Regions from separate parts of the Bacillus sp. MN7755 genome, predicted to be linked through region 2. Evidence: riboswitches for the same ligand, from Rfam matches in the RefSeq annotation. Region 2 holds a riboswitch; each other region holds the start of a gene.
What was found. A riboswitch is a leader RNA that binds a small molecule or an ion and turns the genes downstream of it on or off. The one in region 2 is predicted to bind S-adenosylmethionine.
Positions count from the first base shown of each region.

Region 1 (3,284 bases), on a different contig from region 2:
AGCACGGCTCCCGGATTCCACCGCAAATAAAATTTTTACATCATTCTCTTTTTCAATTCTTTCTAACTCTGCCCTAATTTTCTCTCTCATTTCATACCCTCTCCATTTTTTGATTATTTCCTTGGAAATTCGACAAATATACTACTAAGTTTACTACATACTAAAATAGCTGTCAGAAAATTCCCGACAGCCTGTCAAAATTCCTCATTTTTTTATTTGTTCTTTTCTGTTACACTAACCGCAATTCGTTCAAACTCTTTTTGAATCTCCTCTTTATATGCGTCTACTTTTGAAAAATCCATAGCAGCAATATAAATTCGTTCTAATTTATCACGAACCGATTTTGCTTTCGCTAAGAAAGACATTGCCTCATTCATTTTTGCTTTATATTGAATCGACACGTCTCGAATTTCTGCCGCATACTTCTCATCTGTCCCTGGTGTCACAATCAGGGCATACATATCTATAATCTCATCACCTTCGCGGCTTGGAAAATATTCATGTGGTGCGGTGCTATCAAAAATTGCAAACCCTAATTCTCTTACGATAACCATATCAAGACTATTTGGATCAAATCCACAATGATATACTTCAACTTCAAATCCTTTTTCTTCTGCCGCTTTAGCTAATTTTTTGAGCATTGTTGATTTCCCAGAGCCTGGGCGCCCTTTTATAAAATAACGATGTGGTAATCTTTCTGTTAAATTAGGAACAAAATCAACTGCTCCTTTCGGTGTAGCTGCTCCTAAAAAGCGATGTTTCACAAGAGATTGTTTCCCGCCTTTATCTGTAAACAATTTTTGAATCAGCTGATCTGTTAGTTTATTTGCTTTATTAAAATCAATATTATTAATATATATTTTCTCCCACTCATCATGTATAACTAATGCCTCGTTAAAACAAGCGTACGCTGTTTGAAAAGCTTTGCTTGCTTCTGAAACAAATCGTTCAATTTCCACCTTTTGCTTTCTTAATTTATCTGAGTCCCAAGCAACCCCTAAATTGATATATTCCTCGACGACTCCTGGCATTTTCGGCTCAATCACATGCGGTGATGTTCCATCAACAATTCCTACTTTTAACTTCGGGATAATTACACCGTCAACCGATTTGTTATCAGAAGAACAGTGTAAAAATTCAATATCATACCCTTTTTCAACCCATTCACGACCTATTGCCTTAATTAAAGAAGATTTCCCCGTTCCAGGGCCACCCTTTAAAATAAATAACCTGTTTAGCCCTTTTAAATTCTCTTCGTATAAATTATGAAATCCTCTAGCTGTATTTCCACCAGCATAATAATTCAATACATTTCCTGTCACTGCACTCACTCCTTCGCAGCATTCTATTTACATAAGCTACAATATGCGAGCAACTTTATTTGGGTGAATACCTATTTTGTATTGCAGAAAAAAAGGAAATGAATTACAATTTTATTATCATGAAAATTCAGAATTTAAAATTGAATATACCTTTATCAAGAGAGGCAGAGGGATCGGCCCTTTGAAGCCCAGCAACCTCAGTTTATACAAACTGAATAGGTGCTAATTCCTGCAAAATGCATTGCATTTTGGAAGATAAGACTCAATTAGTATGTAAAGCTCATCTTTCTTGATTATGAAGGATGTTTTTTTTATATTTTAAAACGTATATTGGAGGTATTTAAAGTGAAAGTAATTGACCTATCACAAACATTTGAAAACAATATGTCTCAATTCCCTGGAACACCAAAAATCAATCTAGAAGCCATTACAAGCGTTGAAGAGACCGGCTATCAAGTTACAGATTTTCATTCTGTCGTTCATGTTGGTACGCATTGTGATGCTCCTGCGCATTTCATTTCAGGCGCAACGACCATCGATCAATTACCCCTTGATCAATTTGTAGGCGAAGCCGTTCTTATCGATGTAACTCATATTCAAGAGAGAAAGTTACATAAGGAAGTACTGCATGATGTTGATATACAAGAAGGCGATATTGTTATTTTCCATTCCAATCTATCTACTAAATGGAATACAGAGGCGTATGAGAAAGAAGCTTTTTATCTTTCTGAAGAATTAGCTGAAGAACTAGTTCAATTAAAAGTAAAATCTGTCGGTTTAGATTTCATTTCTCCTGATGAGGTAACGACAGAAACATCACCGATTCATCATATACTACTTGGGAATAATATTTATTTAATTGAAAACTTAACAAACTTAAATGCCATTAACACGGAACGTTTCTTTTTCTCTGCTGCACCTTTAAAAATTAAAGATAGTGACGGTGCTTTTGCAAGAGCATTCGCTGTTATTTTTTAAACAAATTACACAAAAAAGCAAAGGTCATCATTGACCTTTGCTTCTATATTTTTTATTTAAATTAAGAAAGAATTGCTCGACACGAGGACGTACCCAAGCTAAATAATCTTTCTCTTTCTTCTTTGTACAAGCTATTTCTTCCCCATCTACCATCTCGACAAGCTCTAGCTCTAACAGTTGCCTCGTAAATGCTAACATATTTATTTCTTCGGCCGGATACTCTTCTTTCAATTTCTCCTCAATTTCCCCCAATAAAAAACCGTCACGCATCATTGCCAATGCATCAATCCAAAGTGGCGGCATTTCATATTTTTCTCCTGTAATTGTATCTTTTACAATATAATTCTTTTGCTCTTTTCGAAATTGAATCGTGTGCAAGCATACAGTCGAATTTAATGTTAATTCCATCATACCACCCCTTTCATCATATCTGCATAGAAAAAAGGATGCGCGTGCACCCCTTACTACCGTAACCGTTACATGAATAACAAATCTCATGTCGATATTTTCCTCCATTATAAACGAAGTATTTTATAAAAAAAACCCTTCTTGAAACATTTTATAAAATGTTTATATTTACACAACAAGAACACTTTTCTGAAAAATATTTTCTTCTAGCACATTATACTATCGGTAAAAAAATCTCCACTTTCGTTCCTATTCCCACGCTACTTTGAATCGCAGTACTTCCTTGATGTTCCTTAATAATTTTATATGTGATCATCAATCCAAGTCGTCCCGTACCATTCTCCTTTGTTGTGTAAACAACTTTTCCAACCTTCTCTATACCAAAACCTTGATCTTCAACAGAAATACACAAATGCCTTTCAGTTTTTTGATATGCACGAATATGAATATCTCCACCTTCTGGCATTGATTCTATTCCATTTTTAATAACACTTGTTTTAATTGTTTATCATCACCATTTATAACAGGTAGATTTCTATCTACTTGCACATGAAATTTCACTCTATATCGTGCTGC
Region 1 is NZ_BTRL01000005.1:130,325-133,608, forward strand. It holds gene ACYVEC_RS03860 (nucleotidyltransferase domain-containing protein) at 1-90, opposite strand, end outside; gene ACYVEC_RS03865 (PRK06851 family protein) at 213-1,322, opposite strand; SAM riboswitch class I at 1,472-1,584, shown strand; gene ACYVEC_RS03870 (cyclase family protein) at 1,668-2,300, shown strand; gene ACYVEC_RS03875 (hypothetical protein) at 2,328-2,708, opposite strand; partial or broken gene ACYVEC_RS03880 (ATP-binding protein) at 2,923-3,284, opposite strand, start outside.
Region 1: another riboswitch for S-adenosylmethionine. It lies ahead of ACYVEC_RS03870 (cyclase family protein); the one in region 2 lies ahead of ACYVEC_RS16215 (ECF-type riboflavin transporter substrate-binding protein).

Region 2 (3,284 bases):
GAGAAGAAAGTTATTTACATTTCAATGGGAACACTACTTGAAGGACTCGAACCATTCTTTAATACTTGTATTGATACTTTCTCAGATTTTGATGGGATAGTTGTAATGGCAATTGGTGATAGAAATGATCGTTCTAAAATTAAAAAAGCGCCAGACAATTTTATAATTGCTTCATACGTACCCCAATCAGAAATATTAAGTGAAACAGATGTTTTTATTACACATGGCGGCATGAATAGCGTACACGATGCTATATATTTTAAAGTCCCATTTGTAATAATTCCACATGATAAAGATCAGCCAATGATAGCACAAAGGTTAACTGAGCTTGAAGCAGCGCATCGGTTATTGAAAGAGCATGTTAATGTGCAAACGTTAAAAGAAGCGGTAACAGACGTACTTTCAAATGAAAAGTATAAACATGGTATACGAAAACTTAATGATAGTTTTTTAGAATGTGGTGGTCCAAAAGAAGCCATTGCAGTTATTGAATCTCTTTTAAGTAAATAGTGTCAACAATATACAAGCATAGAGGTTCTACCTTTATGCTTGTATATTGTTATCCCGCAAACTGCACAGCAGTATTTGCATGTAAAAAAGCAGTATCAAACACAGGAACAGTAAGGTCGTTTTGTGAAATAAGCAAAGGGATTTCAGTACATCCTAGTAATATTCCTTCTGCGCCATTTTGAATTAATAATTTTGTAATTTGTAATAGCTTTTCTTTTGATGTTTCTGAAATAATTCCTTTACTTAATTCATTTAAAATAACGTGATGAATAAAATTTCTTTCCTCTTCATTTGGAATGACTGTCTCAATGTTATAGTTTGCTAGACGTGATTTATAGAAGTCTTGTTCCATCGTTTGTTTTGTACCCAATAGTCCGATACGCTTTATATTCTGTTCTACCATTTCTTTAGCACTTACATCACCAATGTGAAGAAGTGGGATGGATATTGCACTTTCTACTTCTTCAGCAAATAAATGGACCGTATTAGAACACATTAATAAACATTCAGCTCCAGATTTTTCAACTTTTTTTGCAACTGTGACTAATTCGTTTTTCACTTTTTCATATTGATGATTTTGTAATAAAGTAGTTACCTCACCAAAGTCCATGCTATATAAAACAAGCTTTGCATTTTGATCATATTGAGAGAGTGTAAGTGTATTAATATGTTTATAGTATAACGATGTAGATTCCCAACTTAGTCCACCAATTAAACCGATTACTTTCATCGTGCATTCCTCCCGTAACTATTTTGAACTTATTATTTCATAATTCCGATAAGAATACAATGATTTAAATGTACCGTTAAATAAAAAATAAAAATAATTAGAAAAGTGTTGAAATTTACACTTCTTAGTGCCATAATACGAATTACAAATTAATACTTATCCAGAGAGGTGGAGGGAACGGCCCTATGAAACCTCAGCAACCCCTATATAAATTTATAGGAAGGTGCTAATTCCGCAGAGGACACGATGTGTTTTTTTGAAGATAAGAGGATTCTTGAACGTGAAAGAAAATGACCTCTTATATAAGAGGTCATTTTTTGTTGTATAGAAAGGGAGTGTCGATGCATAATTCATTTTCAAAATAAATATAGAGTAATAAAAGTTGACTAATATGAGAGGGGAATTGTAATGAACAAATTATCAACAAAGTTAGTAGTAGCAATCGGAATTGGGGCAGCATTATACGGGATATTAGGACTTTGGGGATTTTCTATTGCGCCAAATACATTTATTAAACCCGCATTAGCTATTTTAACTGTTTTTGGAGCTCTATTTGGTCCAGTTGCAGGACTGTTAATAGGTCTTATCGGTCATACCGTAACAGATACGATCGCTGGATGGGGTATTTGGTGGGGATGGGTTATTAGCTCAGGCATTATCGGATTTGCAATGGGACTCATTCAAAAAAGAGTTGGCTTTAGTGTGAGAAACGGGACGTATAATAAGGGAGATATTTCTTATTTAGCCATTACTGGGTTAATTGGAATTGTCATAGCTATTATATTTGCTGGGGCATTCGATATTATTGTGATGGGAGAACCGTTTGACAAAATTGTTATACAAGTATTAGGAGCAACAATTGCTGATGTTATTGTATTTTTAGTTCTTGGATTGCCAATTACAATAGGTTTAGCTAAATCTAATAAGAAACATACACATTTAAAAATTGAAAAGTAGGGATGTTAACATGCAACCAATTATTTCTTTTGAACAATTCAGCTTTCAATATGAGCATGCAGCACAGCCTACTGTAAAAGACATTTCATTTCATATATATCCTGGAGAAAAAGTACTAGTTGCTGGACGAAGTGGTTCAGGGAAATCAACGTTAGCTCATTGTATCAATGGGCTAATTCCATTTTCTTATGAAGGAATTAGTACTGGTAATATTTTAATTGCCGGAAAAGATCCAAGGAAAGAGAGTATTTTTGAACAGAGTAAACAGGTAGGAACAATTTTACAAGATCAAGACGCTCAATTTATTGGCCTTACAGTAGAAGAAGATGTAGCATTTTATTTAGAAAACGAATGTGTAAATCAAGATGATATGAAAAAGATTGTTTCGGATTCATTAAAAAAGGTGAAGATGCATGCTTTTCATAAACAAAGTCCACATGAATTATCAGGAGGGCAAAAACAAACTGTTTCTCTAGCAGGTCTGTTAACAACAAATGCTAATATATTATTGTTCGATGAACCGTTAGCAAATTTAGATCCGCTAAGCGCCATACATACAATACAACTAATTAAAGATATACATAAACAATATAATAAAACAATTGTAATTATTGAACATCGAATAGAAGAAATATTAAACCTGGATTTAGATAAAATCATTTTAATTGATGAAGGTGAAATTGTTGCGATTGGGACACCTGAAAAGATTTTAGCGTCAAATATATTACCATCTTTAGGCTTAAGAGAACCTATGTATATAGAAGTATTAAAGAGATTACATTTTGATAGTAATAATGACGTAATATACCCACTTGAAAATCTTTATAGGGAAAGTGTTAGTGGCGTAATAAATGAGTGGATGGAGAAGCAAGTTTTTTGTAAAGACACTCCTACAAAAAAAGAATTATTGAAAGTAGAGAATTTGTCATTCTCATATTCTAATAAACAAAAAGTATTAGATAATGTGAATTTCTCTATATATAAAGGGGAAATAGTAGCACTTTTAGGCCATAATGGAGCTGGAAAATCAACATTAGCTCATAGTCTTATAGGGATAAACAAAACAAAAAATGATAGGATTTTAATT
Region 2 is NZ_BTRL01000013.1:253,466-256,749, forward strand. It holds gene ACYVEC_RS16205 (macrolide family glycosyltransferase) at 1-510, shown strand, start outside; gene ACYVEC_RS16210 (aspartate/glutamate racemase family protein) at 560-1,240, opposite strand; SAM riboswitch class I at 1,394-1,509, shown strand; gene ACYVEC_RS16215 (ECF-type riboflavin transporter substrate-binding protein) at 1,649-2,197, shown strand; gene ACYVEC_RS16220 (ABC transporter ATP-binding protein) at 2,208-3,284, shown strand, end outside.

Region 3 (3,284 bases), on a different contig from region 2:
AAATCTTTTGATGCAGTAGCACCTGTAGGATTATTTGGATAGTTTAAAAACATTAATTTTGCACGCTCGGCAATAGAGTCATCAATTTTCGTATAATCTGGTAAAAAATTATTTTCTGCAATAAGCGGCATTGTTTTAAATTGTGCTTTTGCTAAAGCAACTCCTGATAAATAATCTGGATAGCCTGGATCGGGAACGAGAATAGTATCACCAGGGTTTGTAAAACAAACTGGTAATTCTACTAATCCAGCCTTTCCACCAAACAAAATAGCAACTTCAGTTTTTGGATTTACTACTACATCATATTCACGTTGATAGAATGTTGCCACGGCTTCTTTTAAACTTTCATGTCCGCGAAATGGCGGATATTTATGATGAATGGTCTTTTCTGCAGCATCTTGTAAAGCTTTTACGATATGCTGCGGTGTTGGTTGATCTGGATTACCTTGACCTAGATTAATAACATCGTGATCAGCTGCAACGACTTTATTAACTTTTGCAACAAGTGAAGCAAAAAATTGTGTTGGCAATGATGTTACTATCTCAGAAGGTTGGAATAATTTCATACTTTCCACCTCTTTTGAAAGTTGTTACAATTCTAGTGACAAATGATATAATCTTTCCAGTATTTTGTAAAGAAAAAAATGAGAATGGGGCTGAAAAAATGAAAGTCGCATGTATTCAAATGGATATTGTCTTTGGAGATGTAGAAAAAAATATTGAGAATGCTAAAAATAAAATAAGCGAAGCAATGAAGGAAAGACCAGATGTTATCGTCTTACCAGAACTATGGACAACAGGTTATGATTTAACGAGACTTTCTGAAATTGCAGATAGGGATGGATTGGAAACGAAAGAAAAGTTGATAGAATGGTCGAAACAATATGGTGTACATATTGTTGGTGGTTCTATAGCAAAGCAAACAGAACAAGGTGTTACAAATACAATGTATGTTGTAACTAATAAAGGAGAACTAGTCAATGAATATAGTAAAGTACATTTATTTCAGCTTATGGATGAACATAAATATTTAATCGCTGGAAATAGTACAGGTGAATTTAAGTTAGATGATGTAGAGTGTGCCGGCACAATTTGTTATGACATTCGTTTTCCAGAGTGGATGCGCGTTCATACTGCTAAAGGTGCAAAAGTTTTATTTGTTGTAGCAGAATGGCCATTAGTTCGTTTAGCACATTGGCGTTTGTTATTGCAAGCAAGAGCAGTTGAAAATCAGTGTTATGTTGTTGCATGTAATAGGGCAGGAAAAGATCCGAATAATGAGTTTGCCGGTCATTCTTTAATTGTCGACCCTTGGGGCGAAGTTGTTGTAGAAGCGAATGAAGAAGAATCAATTTTATTTGGAGAACTTACATTCGAGAAAATTAAAGAAGTACGCAAAGGAATTCCAGTTTTTGCAGATCGTCGTCCAGAATTATACAAATAAAATGTTGACAAGTGATTTTTATTCTTGGTATAGTCTTCAACATAAAGTTAAAAATTCAAAAAATTATACAACTCTTATCAAGAGCAGGTGGAGGGATTTGGCCCGATGAAGCCCAGCAACCGACCGTAATACCATTGTGAAATGGGGCGTTTACGCCAAAAGGCACGGTGCTAATTCCAGCAGAAAGTAAAACTTTCTGGCAGATAAGAGGGGAGAAGATAAACTTCAAACCTCTTTCTTAGTGGAAAGAGGTTTTTCTATGTCAGAAAAACCTCTGAATTTAAAAAAGGGGGAGAAGACGATGGGATATTATTCATTAACTGAAACAACAGCTATACAATATGCGAAAGAACACGGTTATTTTGCAAAGAAAGCAAATGTTGTTTGTCATGAAATTGGAGATGGAAATTTAAATTACGTGTTCAAATTAGATGATGGAGAGAAGTCTATTATAATAAAACAGGCACTGCCATATGCAAAAGTAGTTGGTGAGAGCTGGCCGTTATCTATAAAAAGAGCGACGATTGAAAGCAAGGCATTACAAATTTTTGCGAAGTATGTACCGGATTATGTTCCAGTAGTGCACAGTCATGATGAAGAGTTAGCAGTAACAGTAATAGAAGACTTATCAAGACTAACAATTACAAGAAAAGGATTAATAGATGGAGAAGAGTATCCACTTTTATCCCAACATATCGGTCGTTTTCTAGCGCATGTTTTATTTTATACTTCAGATTTCGGGTTAGAGTCAGAAGAGAAAAGGGTACTAGAAGGTACATTTGTAAACCCAGACCTTTGCAAAATTACAGAAGATTTAGTGTTTACAGATCCATTTGGCCATTACGATACAAATGATTATGAGCCAGATTTGCAGCTAGCTGTAGATGAACTATGGAGTGATAAAACGGTCAAACTAAAAGTGGCTCAGTATAAATATAAATTTTTAACGAGAAAAGAGGCACTCATTCATGGAGATTTACATACTGGAAGTATTTTTTCATCACCTTCTGAAACGAAAGTAATTGATCCAGAATTTGCAACGTACGGTCCATTTGGGTTTGACATCGGTCAATTTATTGCAAATCTATTATTGAATGCTTTATCTAGAGAAGAAGAACAGAGAAGGGTACTATTTTTCCATATAGAGAAGACGTGGAGTTATTTTGTAGAAACTTTTACGAGGTTATGGATTGGAGAAGGTGTAGAGGTATATACGAAAGAAAAGCAATGGCTACCAATTATTTTGCAAAATATTTTTACGGATGCTGTCGGATTTGCGGGATGTGAAATAATTCGTAGAACAATTGGCTTAGCTCATGTAGCAGATTTAGATGAAATAGCAAATAAAGAAGCGAGAATTCAAGCTAAGAAACAAGCGCTATCCTTAGGTAAAGAACTAATAAAGTATGAATCTAAGAGTGCTGATATTCAGCTGTTCCGAACACTATTTCAACAGACGGTTTCTGGAGGGATAAAAGCATGAGTACAATTGTTACTATTCCGAGGTCTGTCAGTTGGAAAGGGGATGCTATTGCAGTATTAAATCAAACAAAGTTGCCGCATAGCACAGAATATAAAACATTAACGACGATTGAAGAGGTATGGAAAAGCATTGTCATGCTAGAAGTACGAGGAGCACCTGCAATTGGAATTGTAGCTGCATTTGGCTTGGCGCTTGCATCAAAAAAATATACTACTTTACATATTGAAGAATTTCAAAAGAAGTTTAATAGGGATTGTAATTATTTGGGAACGTCACGCCCGACAGCAGTCAATTTATTTTGGGCAATTGATCGTATGAGAGAATCTATTCGAGACATTACTACAATAAAAGAAGCAC
Region 3 is NZ_BTRL01000012.1:371,988-375,271, reverse strand. It holds gene ACYVEC_RS14020 (pyridoxal phosphate-dependent aminotransferase) at 1-566, opposite strand, end outside; gene ACYVEC_RS14015 (carbon-nitrogen family hydrolase) at 581-1,444, shown strand; SAM riboswitch class I at 1,516-1,654, shown strand; gene mtnK (S-methyl-5-thioribose kinase) at 1,746-2,927, shown strand; gene mtnA (S-methyl-5-thioribose-1-phosphate isomerase) at 2,924-3,284, shown strand, end outside.
Region 3: another riboswitch for S-adenosylmethionine. It lies ahead of mtnK (S-methyl-5-thioribose kinase); the one in region 2 lies ahead of ACYVEC_RS16215 (ECF-type riboflavin transporter substrate-binding protein).